Regions from separate parts of the Lysinibacillus sp. 1 U-2021 genome, predicted to be linked through region 1. Evidence: riboswitches for the same ligand, from Rfam matches in the RefSeq annotation. Region 1 holds a riboswitch; the other holds the start of a gene.
The links. A riboswitch is a leader RNA that binds a small molecule or an ion and turns the genes downstream of it on or off. The one in region 1 is predicted to bind thiamine pyrophosphate.

Region 1 (7,506 bases):
TTGCACGTACAACATCTGTTGGGAATGGTTCACCAACACCGGTTGCATCTGATCGTAATAAATTTAGCTGCAATAGCTCAATGTCTTCTTCTTCAATTTTTATATGGCTGAGTTTACCAAACCCTGTATTCACACCATAAATTGTTTGGCCTTCAGCTAAACGCTTTTCGATACGCTCTCTACTTAAACGAATACGTTCCAAACTCTCTGTAGCAAGTGCAACTGTTGCTTGCCCCTTCACGATTTCCTCTATTTGTTGTCTTGTTAATGTATTGCCATCAAGCTCGATGATTGACTTCACATGACATCCCCCTATTCCCTATATGGCTATGTAAATAAATTATCTTCATTCATATTTTCGTAATACGAAAACATCAGTATCAAACTTTCTAAGCGTTTTTATATCCAAAGTTGATTGTTGCTGATGATCAATTACTCTATTTACATTGTACTAACTACCTTTTTCAGAATATAGAGAATTTTAATAGAGAAAACAAGACTTTTTTCAGATTACTATGTTATTTTTATTAATATAATCGTACTTTTATATGAAACTGTATTTTTTTAAGAAAGGTTGATGGTATGAAGCTGTTATTAATTGATCGCGATCCTACTGACCTAGCAGGAATAAAGTGGTTTTTACATACATACTTCCCTGGAGATGTTGTTATTGAAATGTGTACAAGTATTTCAGAAGTGCCCCAAATTATTCGACAATTTGAACCAGACGCCATACTGTTAAATATCGATTTATTTCCTAATAATCGCTTAGCAGGTCTTTATCGCGATTTACAGAAGCTTTCTGGTGCCATTTTAGCAATGACAACAGAGCCATTATTTAAAAATGCTTTGAAGGCAATTGATTTACAAGTGGCTCATCTTTTTGTGAAGCCTATTGATTTAGAGCTATTAAAGAAAAAACTCACAACCATTTCTCTTCGCACACCCCAGATTACAGAAGATGCTCAAGAGGCTACAAACGATTCCTTTTATAATCAATTATTTTTAGATAATAAATCTAGTTCAATTGAGACCACGATACATTTCACAATGATTGAACCCGAGCATACTGAAACCTTCAATAAGCTTTACAATTGGCTTCAACAAACACCGATTCACTTTCATATGAAAACCTACCCTCTATCTAATAGAATCGTATGTCTTTTTCAAACAAATGATATAAGGATTGTGGAAAAAGATGTACGTACACTAATGAAGGAATGGCGTTTGATTAGTAATAGTTCTTTAAATATCGGGATATATGATGGAACACCTACAACCATTAAAAATATGTATACATTAACAAAGCGTGCACTACATCAAAGTTTTTATGAGGGCTTTGGCCATATTTTTTATGCGAGCAAACAATTTGAAACTCAGCCCTTTGATCCCTTACTGACACCTGAAGAGCAACAATTACTAATAAGTAGTTTGGAAGATGGAAACCTAGAGGCCGTTAAAACATTTTTATATCGGCTTTCTAATGAAGGCATATATTATGAGCAAGATGATTTACGCATTCATCTGACGAGTGTCTTAGCACAAATTAGACGCTTTATGCTGAAATATAAATTACATGAAAAAGCGGTTATCGAACAAAACTACCGTCAGCTATTTCACTTAATCATTGAGCATCCTATATTTTACACGATACTCAATGAGATTATTTCTTTCACGCAGACATTAATTGAGTTAGCAAGGGTAGCCCGAATAGAGAAACGAGCTGATTATGTTGAACTAGCTATAGAAATAATTGATCAACAATTTAAAGATAGTGCACTGTCTCTTCCCTTTGTTGCTCATAAGCTTGGAATAAGCCCCAATTATTTAAGTACGATTTTCTCAAGAAAACAAGGCTTGCCATTTAAGCGCTATTTACAGCAAGTAAGAATTCATCATGCCACAAAAATGCTGCTAGAAACAGATTTTGCTATTAGTGAAATTGCTCATTTAAACGGTTTTGATGATCCAAATTATTTTATAAAATTATTTAAGCAACAAATTGGTATTACACCTAACCGATATAGAAAAAAATAAAAGATTGATTAAAATAGTTTTCAATTAGTTGATTTTATTTTCAATAAAGACTCTTATCATGATGTCATTATCCTAATCTTAACGTGAGAATTATCTATAAAATTGAGATTAAATAAAATAATTTTAAGTTAAAAACTATGTATAAACCCTATGTCTAGCGCATATATTTATAGTTTATACTTAAATACAAAAATTCTTTAACGATAATTATTATAATGTACTAGCAATTCTATTTTATATTTGTTATAGTTATAGACGAAGAGTTTGACTCACATTTTTTTCAGGAGGTAAACTAATATGACAAACGCAAATGATCGTAGCCGTCGTTTTACAACAGCAGGTGGCGCTCCAGTAGTAAGTAACCATGACTCTATGTCAGCAGGTCCACGTGGCCCTCTTTTACTTCAGGATGTATGGTTAGTTGAAAAACTAGCAAATTTCAATCGTGAAGTAATTCCGGAACGTCGTATGCACGCAAAGGGCTCAGGTGCATTTGGTACTTTTACTGTAACGCATGATATTTCACAATATACTAAAGCGAAAATCTTCTCAGAGATCGGCAAGAAAACTGAAATGTTCGCACGTTTCTCTACAGTAGCGGGTGAGCGCGGTGCAGCAGATGCAGAGCGAGATATTCGTGGCTTCGCCCTTAAATTTTATACAGAAGATGGAAACTGGGATTTAGTAGGGAACAATACACCAGTATTCTTCTTCCGCGATCCTTTACACTTTACAGATTTAAACCATGTGGTAAAACGTGACCCACGTACAAATATGAAAAATGCCAACTCTAACTGGGATTTCTGGACTTCATTACCTGAAGCACTTCACCAAGTGACAATTGTTATGTCTGACCGTGGTATTCCAGCTGGTTACCGTAATATGCACGGATTTGGTTCTCATACGTATAGCTTTATCAATGCTAATAATGAACGTGTTTGGGTTAAATTCCACTTCCGTACAGAGCAAGGCATTAAGAATTTAACTGGTGCCGAGGCTAATGAGATTATTGGTCAAGACCGCGAATCTTCACAACGTGATTTATATGAAGCAATTGAAAAAGGCGATTTCCCTAAATGGAAAATGTACATTCAGGTAATGACAGAGGAGCAAGCTCGTGAGCTACCATACAACCCATTTGATTTAACAAAGGTATGGTATAAAAAAGACTTCCCATTAATTCCTGTAGGTGAATTCGAGTTAAACAAAAATCCAGACAACTACTTTGCAGAAGTTGAACAAGCTGCATTCGCACCATCTAACATTGTTCCTGGCATCAGCTTCTCACCAGATAAAATGTTACAAGGTCGTATCTTTGCATATGCGGATGCCCAACGCTATCGTCTTGGTGTAAACCACTATATGCTTCCTGTCAACGCACCAAAATGTCCATTCCGTACTTTCCACCGCGATGGAGCAATGCGCTTTGATGGCAATCTTGGTTCGACATTAAGCTATGAACCAAATAGCTATGGTGAGTGGGAGCATAATTTAGACCATAAAGAGCCTGAATTACGTATTGATGGTCATGCAGGTATTCATGATTTCCGTGAAGACGATAATAATTACTTTGAACAACCAGGTAAACTATTCCGTCTATTGACTTCGGAAGAGCAGCAACGCTTATTTGAAAATACCGCGAACGATATGGCTTCTGTTGAAGAATTCATCAAACGCCGTCACATCCTTCACTGCTATCTAGCTGACCCAGCATATGGTGAAGGTGTCGCTAAAGCGATGGGTCTTTCCTTAGAAGGTATGGACCTTACAAATCCATATGTAAAACAACCAACAAACGTTTAATATTCCACGTTATTATTGATATCCAAATCCAACTTTTACTCCATGTGAATCCACTATTCACATGGAGTTTTTTGATTAAGAAAAGGCCTATGTCTATTTTTCTGACATAAGCCTTTTCTTTCATTATTGATAAATTTGACTGCCTGCTTTTTTAAACTCCTCAGCCTTTTCTTTCATACCTTGATGGATCGCTTCAGTCGTATTCAAATCCTTATCTTTCGCATAATTACGAATATCCTGTGAAATTCTCATGCTACAGAATTTAGGCCCGCACATAGAACAAAAGTGTGCTGTTTTTGCTCCCTCTGCTGGCAGTGTCTCATCATGATATTCCACTGCACGCTCGGGATCTAGTGACAGATTGAATTGATCACGCCAACGGAACTCAAAGCGCGCTTTAGACAGCGCATCGTCTCGTTGTTGTGCACCTGGATGACCTTTTGCTAAATCAGCAGCATGTGCAGCAATTTTATAAGTGATAACGCCCACACGAACGTCCTCGCGATTCGGTAAACCAAGATGCTCTTTCGGTGTCACATAACAAAGCATCGCTGTACCAAACCAGCCAATCATGGCTGCCCCAATGGCTGATGTAATGTGGTCATAACCTGGAGCAATATCTGTTGTGAGTGGTCCTAATGTATAGAAGGGCGCTTCCTTACAAGCCTCTAATTGCTTGTCCATATTTTCTTTAATCAGATGCATTGGTACATGACCTGGTCCTTCAACCATCACCTGAACATCATGCTGCCAAGCAATTTGTGTTAGCTCACCTAGTGTTTCAAGCTCTGCAAATTGTGCCTCATCATTGGCATCTGCAATTGAGCCTGGGCGTAAACCATCACCTAAGGAAAAAGCAACATCATAGGCTTTCATAATTTCACAGATTTCCTCAAAGTGTGTATACAGGAAGTTCTCTTGATGATGATATAAACACCACTGAGCCATGATAGAGCCCCCTCGTGATACAATGCCTGTTACACGATTTGCTGTAAGCGGTACATAGCGTAAAAGGACACCTGCATGAATAGTGAAATAATCCACACCCTGCTCAGCTTGCTCGATGAGGGTATCACGATAAACCTCCCACGTTAAATCCTCTGCTACACCATTTACCTTTTCTAAAGCCTGATAAATTGGCACTGTTCCCACTGGTACTGCAGCATTTCGAATAATCCATTCTCTCGTTGTATGAATATGTTTACCAGTCGATAAATCCATAATATTATCTGCGCCCCATCGAGTTGCCCAGGTCATTTTCTCAACTTCTTCTGCAATGGAAGAAGATACAGCAGAATTCCCGATATTCGCATTGATCTTTACATGAAAATTACGCCCAATAATCATTGGCTCTGCCTCAGGGTGATTAATATTAGAAGGCATTATAGCACGCCCAGCTGCAATTTCTGAACGTACAAATTCAGGATCCATATTTTCACGAATCGCTACAAACTCCATTTCATGGGTTATAATTCCCTTTCGTGCATAGTGAAGCTGTGTCACATTTTTACCTTTTTTAGCACGCAAAGGCTTTCTCGCCAACTCAGGAAAGACATTTTCTTGAATACGCGGGTCATCAACATGACGAAAGCCATTATCCTCAGGTTTAATGGAGCGTCCCTCATATGCTTCTACATCCCCTCGCTCTTGAATCCATGCATTTCGTAAGGCAGGTAAACCTTTCGTAATATCTACTTGGTAGGCTGGATCTGTATAGGGCCCACTTGTATCATATACTCGAATAGGAGCATTTTCTTCATTTCCAAAGCTGCCTGTTGTCGGACTTAATGCAATTTCTCGCATAGGTACTAGAATATCTGGGCGTGATCCTTCCACATATACTTTTTTGCTTCCTTCAAAGCTAGACATAATGGTAATATTCTTTTCACTTATTGCTGACATGAGCTACTTCTCTCCCTTAAATATATTTTGATACAAGGACCGAATCTAGCTCACCCAACAATCCAAAAAATAAAGGCCGAATCCAAAATAATTATTTGGATCCGGCCACGAATGTAAAGGTCTATTGATTGCATACTCTGCAATAGCTTCTTAACTTTCCCACGCTGGTATGAGCCAGATCAGGTCCAAAGGGTCAAGAAACTTCGTAGCGTTTCCCTCTCAGCCTGACTCATCAGACTCCCCTAGTTAATACTATTTAGTTTGATGCTAGTGTAGCAGATAATACTAAGAGATGGAAGTTATTTTTTATCTTACTAGGTAAATAATATTTCCGCAAAATAGATCACAATGGTTACAGTTATACAGCTTACAATGGTTGAAAATAAAACAGCTTGCGCGGCTGTTGCTGATTCTACATCATATTCCAATGCTAGACTAGAACTATTACGAGATGTTGGAAAGGCACTAGCTATAAACAGTGATTGTGCGACGACTCCATCTAATCCCAATATATAAATAATGGCTAATGCAACAGAAGGTCCAATAATTAATCGCGTAAAACAGCTGATAAAGACGGTTTTATTAAACATTGATTTCATCTCTAGTTGTGATAATTGCGCGCCTAATGTAATTAAGGCCACAGCAATAAATCCATCTGCCACATGTTCTACTGGTATTTTGATAAACTGTGGAATACCAATATCAAAATAATTCATAGCTGCACCTATAATCAGCGCATGAATAATAGGCATTTTTAAAAAATCCTTAATGATTATCATACCTGACTTTGTAGAAGAAATTAAATTGTATAAACCATATGTATACGTAGTCATATTTTGAAAGATTACGAGCATGACCTGAATGGCTACCCCAATAGGTTGCGTGGCAAATATCATTTGAGCCACTGGAATACCGTAATTGCCCGAGTTAATAAGCACCACACTATTTTTAAAGACAGCTGCCTCTGTTCTAGGTAAACCTAACCCTTTTGCCATAAAATGACTGAGCAACATTTGACTACCGATAAAAAGTACAATAAATAATCCGACCTCTGCCAGTACAGATAACTCCACATGTGTTTCATATAAATTTATAAAAACAGCTGCTGGCATAAAGCAATATGTAATAAGCTGAGACAATGCTTTTAAATTAAAGCGAAATTTCTTTTGTAGTATAGCGCCTATTACAAGTAACACTAAAATAGGTACAACAATTTGAAAGAAAATCATTCCGAGATACATCATTTCAATGTCCCCCTTCCAGTGTGAATAGTAGTGTTGAATTCCTTCTAGGTCAATTTCTCTGGCTTTCACCATAAAGAAGACTGCCTCTATATTGAAGGCAGCCTTTCTTTTTAAGCAAGCTTAAATCGGTTTACAACTTCTTGTAGCTCGTTTGAAATATCGTTCATATTTTGAATAGACTCAGCTACTTTTTGTAATTCTACTTGTTGATCCATTGCAGAAGCACTTACTTGTTCCGCAGAGGCTGCTGTTTGCTCTGAAATAGCCGAAATACTTTGGATAGCCATGATTGCTTGATTTTTATGCTCTAACATGCTAGATAGTTTATTCATTAATTCACTAATAGAATTTGCAATTGAACCTGACAAGTCACTGCTATCTTTAAATGCTAGTTGCGTGCTTTGTACGGACTCATTTTGAGATTGCATTAAATCTGCATTAGATGCAATCACAGCAACCGTCTGCTGAGAATTTTCAAGAATGCTTTCTACTGTACTCTTAATAATTTCTGTTTCATTCT
Region 2 (7,506 bases), 2.4 Mb from region 1:
CGGTGCAGTTATGCGTAGTTTATTAGTTGCTGTCTACGGCCTACAAGCTGATGAAGTGTATGTTGTTGGACATTATGACTGTGGTATGAGTGCGGTTGATCCTGACGCCATGCTTAGCGAAATGGTACAACGAGGCATCGACCCAGAAACAATCAAAATGTTGGAATATTCTGGTTTTGATTTGAAAGAATTTTTACGAGGTTTCGGTGATGTAGCAACAAGTGTTAAGAAAAGTGTCGATACAATTCGTAATCATCCATTAATGGTAAAAGACGTACCTGTTCATGGTTTAATAATTGATCCAAATACAGGTCATCTAGATTTAATTGAAGATGGAAATAAGCAATAAAGTTATTTTTTGATACATTAATAAAAGAACAAGTGCCTATCCTCACTATGTAGAAGATAGGCACTTATTATTCTATTCATCCTCTAAACGTGCGTACATATAGTGATCTACCCAATGACCATTGATATACAGTAGCTTTCTTAGCAGACCCTCCTGCTGGAATCCAGCCTTCTCTAATACACGCATGGAGGCATTATTTTGTGTCGATACATAGGCCTCTACACGATGTAAACCAATTTGTTCAAATGCAAATCGGACCACCATATTCACAGCTTCTGTGACAATGCCCTTTCCAACATAAATCTCATCCATCGCATAGCCAACAAATGCACTCGAGTACGGTAAGCGTTTGACAGCATAAAGTGCAATATGCCCTATTAGATTATTTGTACCATGCTCAAAAATACCAAAAGTAAATTCACGCTTTGATTCCATTAAATAGAGACTTTCTTGAATTTTTTTGTATTGAGCATCGACTGTATAGTATTCAGGTCTTTGCAGTGGCTCGTATATAGACCAAAAGTATTTATTACGGCTTACGAGACCCGTTAAACTTCGTGCATCTTTTTCTTGGAATGTGCGGATGTAGCATTTTTCCCCCTTTATTGTTACCACATTCCCACCCTTTTTTCTTAATAGATTCCAAATTTTAAGCACCATTTCTCCACACTAGCCTTCCAATAAAAATCAATCCATTTCTCTTTGTTACATTGGCTATAAGCCATAATTGCAAAACCCTATTTATATTTCATTGTATGTAAAAAAAGAGGCTGCTACAACCAAAACAGCTTATGTCTTATTGTCATAGCAGCACAATTCAATTATTTAGTTTTTTGTTCTTTCTTTTTCTCATTTACTATTTCTAAGCTGGAGGAATCAGCATCCTCTAGTTGTGTATTGTCTAACACATTTGTTAAATGAAGACCACGTCTTTGAGCCTCTCGTTCAATGTGTGCAATAGTTTCCTGTAGCACCTGAACCCGTGCATACTTTTTGTCATCTCCAGCGACTAAGATCCATGGTGCATCCTTTTTATCTGTCTTTTCAAACATTGCATTCGCTGCTTCAATATACTGAGGTGTTTTATCTCGATTGCGCCAATCCTCGGCAGTTAACTTCCAAGATTTATAAGGGTTTTGTTCACGTTCTTTAAAGCGTTTTAATTGCTCCTCATCTGAAACATGAAGCCAGAACTTAATAATTATGTAATCTCCTGCAGTTAAAATCTTCTCAAAATTATTAATTTCCTCATAAGCACGAGACCATTCATCTTTTGTTGCGAATCCCTCGATGCGTTCCACTAATACGCGGCCATACCACGAGCGATCAAAAATAGCGATTTGCCCATGCTGAGGCAACTTTCTCCAAAATCGTTGTAAATAATTGTAGCGTAATTCATGAGCTTGAGGGGCAGAAATAGGATGTACAACATAACCGCGGGGATCGACACGTTCGATTAATCGTTTAATAGCGCCACCTTTACCAGCCGCATCCATTCCTTCGAAAACCAAGATCAAGCCAATCTTGTTTTTTAATAAAAATTGTTGTGCGTTCAACATTTCATATTGGAGTACTTTTAATTTCTTTTTATACATCTTTTTGTCTAGTTCAACAGTTAGATCTAGATTTTTTAAATTTTGGGTCATGAAACTTCACTCCTTTTATTTGACTATTCTTATTGTACTAAAGAAATATGTGGATGCCTATCAGACATGGTAAATTGTAGGTATTAATAGTAAAACAACACGATACATTGTTGGAAATTTCCGTTATAATAAAAAAAGTGACAGTACTATACTTATTTGTCTTTTCCCTATACAATCTAACACGAAGGGAGAGGAAAACATGCCTCGGTTTATCATGATGACAATCTCTTATCTTGTCTCAATCATCCTAACCTTTTCATCCTTTTTCGTGAACATCAACGGTCAATCTTCGCTAGAAATCGCTAATCGTTTTTCTGTTGTATTTGCACCAGTTAGTGTAAGTCATGTAATTTGGATTATCATTTATTTTTTACTCGGTTATTGGTTAGTTATGAACATGAAAAAGACAACTTTGAAACAGTCTGCGCTTTTTAGCTGCATAAATATATTACAAGCATTGACGATATATGTCTGGCACCATGAGTTATTTATTGTTTCTCTTGGCATTACATTACTCTTAGTCTTGTATTTATTTATGTTGTATAATACGTACCCTCTTCAGGACAAATCCTTGTTTGGTCGTATTCCTTTCTCTGTTTATTTAGCATGGATGACATTTATTTTTATCACAAATACAAGCTTTACGTTAACGGCTTATGGTTGGAACGGCTTTGGTCTTAGCACACCTCTTTGGGCAGTGATTTTACTTACTTTAGGTGGAGCCATTGCGCTACATATCCGTTTCCATCACTTTGATGTTATGTATCCAAGTGTTTTTATTTGGGCTTATATTGGAATCGCCATACATAATGGTTTTGATGAGCTACTTGTCACTACAGCCGCTTTATTTTTATGTGGTGTTCTCTTTGTTGGCATTTTATTTATTAAAAAAAATCCTGCTAACCAAAAATAATTTGGTTAGCAGGATTTTTCATTACATCTTATTCTTCGTCTAATGACGTTAAGATAATTGGTTTATCTTTTGTTACAATGACTGAATGTTCGATTTGAGCTACAAGTGATTTATCAGGTGTCACGAATGTCCAGCCATCACCTGCTTCTACGATATGCTCTGCCTTTGCTGAGATAAATGGCTCAACCGCAAGGACCATACCTTCTTTCATAATAGTAGTATCCCATGCATCGTAATAATTTAAAATATGGTTTGGTTCATCATGTAAAGATTGACCTAAGCCATGACCTGTTAAATTCATAATAACAGTTAACCCATTAGCATTTGCCTCGCGTTCAACAGCTTTACCAATTTGATTTAATTTAGATCCAGCCTTTACCTTTGTCATTGCTCGATCAAAGGCACTTTTAGCAACACGGCAAAGCTTTTCTTTGTCCTCATAGCCATCACCCACAACAAATGAAATACCTGTGTCAGCAAAATAGCCATTTAAAGAGCCTGAAACATCAATATTTACGATATCTCCCTCTTGAATAACACGCTTTCCTGGAATACCATGTGCTACTTCTTCATTGACGCTAATACATGTATACCCTGGAAAATCATATTCTCCCTTTGGTCCTGAAATAGCGCCTGCCTCTGCAAACATGCGACCAGCAATTTCATCAAGCTCAAGTGTTGTAACACCTGGTTTTGTGGCAGCTTTCATTGCTTCGCGAATTTCAGCACAAATGCGTCCTATTTTTTTAAAAGCTTCAATCTCTTCTTGCGTTTTTACAATCATGTATAACGTCCCTTTCATCTAATATCTATTCTTTAATATAACATAACTTTTTATGCGTATAACGATAAACGCTTTAAATATTGTATGCTTTCCTACTTTGCAAAGTGCTAAAAGAGTTATTCACGACAAAAAAGTCCCTCCACTCATGTGAAGGGACTAGCATTAAAATTTTCTTTGCATTAATTGTGGAGCGGCTGTGAATAAAAGAACACCAACGACCGCCGTTAAAATGGTTGCTGGTAGCATATATGTACCATTGTAGATGATGGAATAGATCCATGCATTTTGGTCACCAGCATATTCGGCAAAAAATACAGCACCAGCAATTGTATGTGCTGTGTATCGTAAGAGGCCTGCGAAAACGGTACCTATGATTATATAAAGTGCCATTTTTGTTTTGTTCATATGTTTAGCAGCGTCTAACACTGGTCCACGTACAACCGCCGCTAATCCTACAACTGTAAAAGCAACTCCATAATCCAGGAATCCTTGTAGCCAGTGCACAATCGTAGCACCAAACATGGTTTGCATTACACCTACGAGTAATCCAGTTGTTAGCCCAGCTATTAAGCCCCAGCGAAATGCTATTAACATAATTGGTACCATAACAAGACTAACTGAGCCGCCTTGTGCCCATACTTTAAAGGAAACCTGATCCAGTACGAGACCAATCGCTGCAAAAATCGCAATCTCCACTAGCATTAATAGTCTTTTTTTGTCCATACATATTCTCTCCTTTGTTCCGATGTAGGATACAAGAGCAGGAATAGAAAAGCGCTGATATGTCTCTTTCTGACACCTTTTTTCCTTTAAGGACGAAAAAACGATGTCAGGACAGAGCCTCACATCGTACAAGTGTCGGTTTCTATCCACATCCCTACGCAAGCGTTAACTTACAGGTTCGAAGAGTCAAGGCATTACGTGCCCAGTCTCAGCTGACATCATCAGCTCCCCTTGTGGTCGTTACATCTGAATTTATTTGAACACTCTCATTGTACGCAAAGGATTAAAGGATTACAACCTTCCATACATCATTTTTTTGAAACTTTGCTGTTTTTCATGCGTAAATATTTAAAAAGGAGGTACAACTATGGAGAATCAAAAAATTTTAGCTGCCTTTAGTTATCTTAGTATTTTCTTCGCCCCTTTTATCGTTCCATTAATTGTATATTTTGTAACAAAAGACAGTGATGTAAAAAGCCATTCGATTCGTGCACTTGTCTCTCATTTAATACCTTTTGTTTTTGGCATTCTATTCTTTATTGTCTTTGTTTTTTCTACATTTAGTTTAGATCCAACCTCCAATAACAAGACGGTGATGATTATTTGGTTTGCTTCATTCGCCATCTATGCTCTCGTCTCACTAGGTATTGTGATTTGGAATATAATTCAGGCTGTTCGTGTTATCCGTTAATGTTTTATTTTTAAGTGAAACAGGTAGTAGTAATTGTAAAAGGAGCTGTTTTGGGATGAAAGTATCAAACGTTGTAAAAACCGCCGTTAAGTTAGCACCTATTGTTATTCCTATCGTAAAAAAAGTAATGGCTGCAAAAAAGGGCACAACGCCTACAACCACCACTCGAAAAAAATAAAATGAAGGCGTATTCCTTTTAGAGGAAATACGCCTTCGTTTTATTTCACTTCAAAATGGGTTTGACTATGGCCATTCAATGTTTTTTCTACATGTAAAACTGCTGGCATTGCAGATTTCAATTCAGGTACATGCGAAATAACGCCAATCATACGACCCGAATCCTGCAAATCAATTAATGTATCGATTGCTTTATTTAGTGATTCCTCATCGAGCGAGCCAAAGCCCTCATCAATAAACATCGTTTCAATATGAATATTACCTTGGTAGCTTTGAATCACATCTGCCATCCCCAATGCAAGGCTCAACGAAGCATTAAATTTTTCGCCACCTGATAAAGTTTTGACATCTCGTAATTGATCTGTATAAGCATCATAAACATCAAGACCAAGGCCACTTTGCTTCGCATGCTTTTCTAATCTATCTGAACGTCTAAGCTCAAATTGACCGTTTGATAAATGATACAGACGTATATTGGCAGCTTCTGTAATTTGATCTAAGTAGTTAATTTGTATATAACGCTCAAAGGATAGCTTTTTCGAGTTTTGTCCATTTAATAATCCATAGAGCTCCTTTACTCGCCCTGCTTCTTGTTCAAGTAAATGAAGCTCTTTCGCTATTTCTTCCACCTTTTCACTAAAGCCTTGGCATGCTTGTATAAAGCCATTGATCTGTTGTAAACGTTTAAATGCTTCCTCATAGGAAACTCGATGCTGTTCTACTCTTGCTTCCATCGCCTCTAAATCTTGCTTCTCTTTTCCTTGAAGGTATGTAGCCCCTTCGGTAATCTGAATTTGCAACGTGTGTACTTGTAAAGCATAGTCGCTACATGCTTTTCGAAGTGCATCCAATTGTATGGCACTCCGTTTAGCAGTTGCATAAGCCTCATAGCTTTCGAAACCTATTTCTTGCATATCTGCTGAAAATTGCTGAAGCTTTTCATTCATTTTAAGCTGTAATTCCTCAAAGGACTGTTTGGCAATTTCTACTGTTAGTGTTGCATTGCTAGCTGCTTCCTTTGCTACATGCAAATTTTCTTGACTCACTTGCCAACTTTTTTGAAGCCCTTCTTTCTGTTTACTAACTTCATTAAGTTGTTGCTTTAATTGCTGTAAAGTTGGTAAATTAGGGGGCATCTGCTTAAGTTGTTCGTCTACAACCGCTTGTAATTTTGTCCATTCTTTTATCTGCTCTGCTAAATATTGCTCTAGCTTCATATGCTTATTTCGTAGCTGCTCTATTCGATCATGCTGATGCTTTATTTTTAATCGCACATCAGCTAATTGATGTTGAATAATTTTTAATGCTGCAATCTCTTGTTCCACTTCATGTAAAGTAGCGATGATCTGTGGTTGGTCTTCTTGTTTAATATGCTGCGCCTCAAGTTGTTGCCATGTATCTTGAAGAAGCTGCTGCACTGATGCTAAAAATGCCTCTTTCTCTAAATACTTACGCTCGTCTGATGATGCCTTCGCTCTCAATGCTTCCACTTGAGCAAGCTCAATAATTTCCAGTTGCTCATTGTGTGCTTTCTGATGTGTCATACTACCACAAACAGGACAGGGTTCTCCTTCCTTCAGCTGTTCTGCTAAAATACTAGCTTGACTCGTCAGCCATCGTTGCTGCAAAAGTTGAAGAGCCTCTTTACTTTCTTGATAGAGACTTTCTGAAGCAACTACATCCTGCTTAGCTAACTCTACGACATGTTTATATTTCTCTGCTTGCTTGATTAAAGCAACCTGTTCCCGTAGTTTCGGTAATTGTTCTAAATAGCTTTCATAGGGTTCAACCTGTTTTTCATAGCCTTCTACTGATTGAGAAAAATGCTGTAATTGCTTTTGTTCATTTTCCAAAAGTTTGATGTTATCATTTACTGCTCGTTTTGCATTTTCAGCATATTGCTCCGCTATTTGCAGCTGTTGTATATTGTTTTCATAGGCTTCAAATTTCGGTAAAAGCGCTAGCATCTGCATTTCCTGCTGTAAGATTTGCTGTCGTTCAGATTCTTTAGCCTGCTCTATCTCATATTTTTCTTGTGCTTCTTGCAACTTTTCTTGTGACTGCTGTTGCGTAACTTTTGCTTGTTGAAAAGCTAGTTCTTTTACATTCAGTTCAGCACGTAAATCCTTGCATTGTTGTTCGAGGAGCACAAGTCGCTCTGCTTGTTCTGCCAAAGCAATCTCCTTCTCCTTTGCTTGGTATACATCCTGCTGTTGTAAAAGC

Region 2: it holds a riboswitch for thiamine pyrophosphate, as region 1 does, so the genes downstream of both, thiT (energy-coupled thiamine transporter ThiT) here and thiC (phosphomethylpyrimidine synthase ThiC) in region 1, are expected to answer to the same signal.

What each region holds. Positions count from the first base shown of each region.
Region 1 is NZ_CP123966.1:1,351,947-1,359,452, reverse strand. It holds gene hutH (histidine ammonia-lyase) at 1-301, opposite strand, end outside; gene QH639_RS07080 (helix-turn-helix domain-containing protein) at 583-2,037, shown strand; gene QH639_RS07075 (catalase) at 2,335-3,840, shown strand; gene thiC (phosphomethylpyrimidine synthase ThiC) at 3,964-5,742, opposite strand; TPP riboswitch at 5,882-5,996, opposite strand; gene QH639_RS07065 (AEC family transporter) at 6,057-6,986, opposite strand; gene QH639_RS07060 (methyl-accepting chemotaxis protein) at 7,097-7,506, opposite strand, start outside.
Region 2 is NZ_CP123966.1:3,983,472-3,990,977, forward strand. It holds gene QH639_RS21135 (beta-class carbonic anhydrase) at 1-349, shown strand, start outside; gene QH639_RS21140 (GNAT family N-acetyltransferase) at 422-1,009, opposite strand; gene QH639_RS21145 (polyphosphate kinase 2 family protein) at 1,171-1,995, opposite strand; gene QH639_RS21150 (hypothetical protein) at 2,195-2,908, shown strand; gene map (type I methionyl aminopeptidase) at 2,937-3,692, opposite strand; gene thiT (energy-coupled thiamine transporter ThiT) at 3,855-4,415, opposite strand; TPP riboswitch at 4,550-4,657, opposite strand; gene QH639_RS21165 (magnetosome magnetite crystal formation protein family) at 4,783-5,106, shown strand; gene QH639_RS21170 (hypothetical protein) at 5,162-5,284, shown strand; gene QH639_RS21175 (AAA family ATPase) at 5,325-7,506, opposite strand, start outside.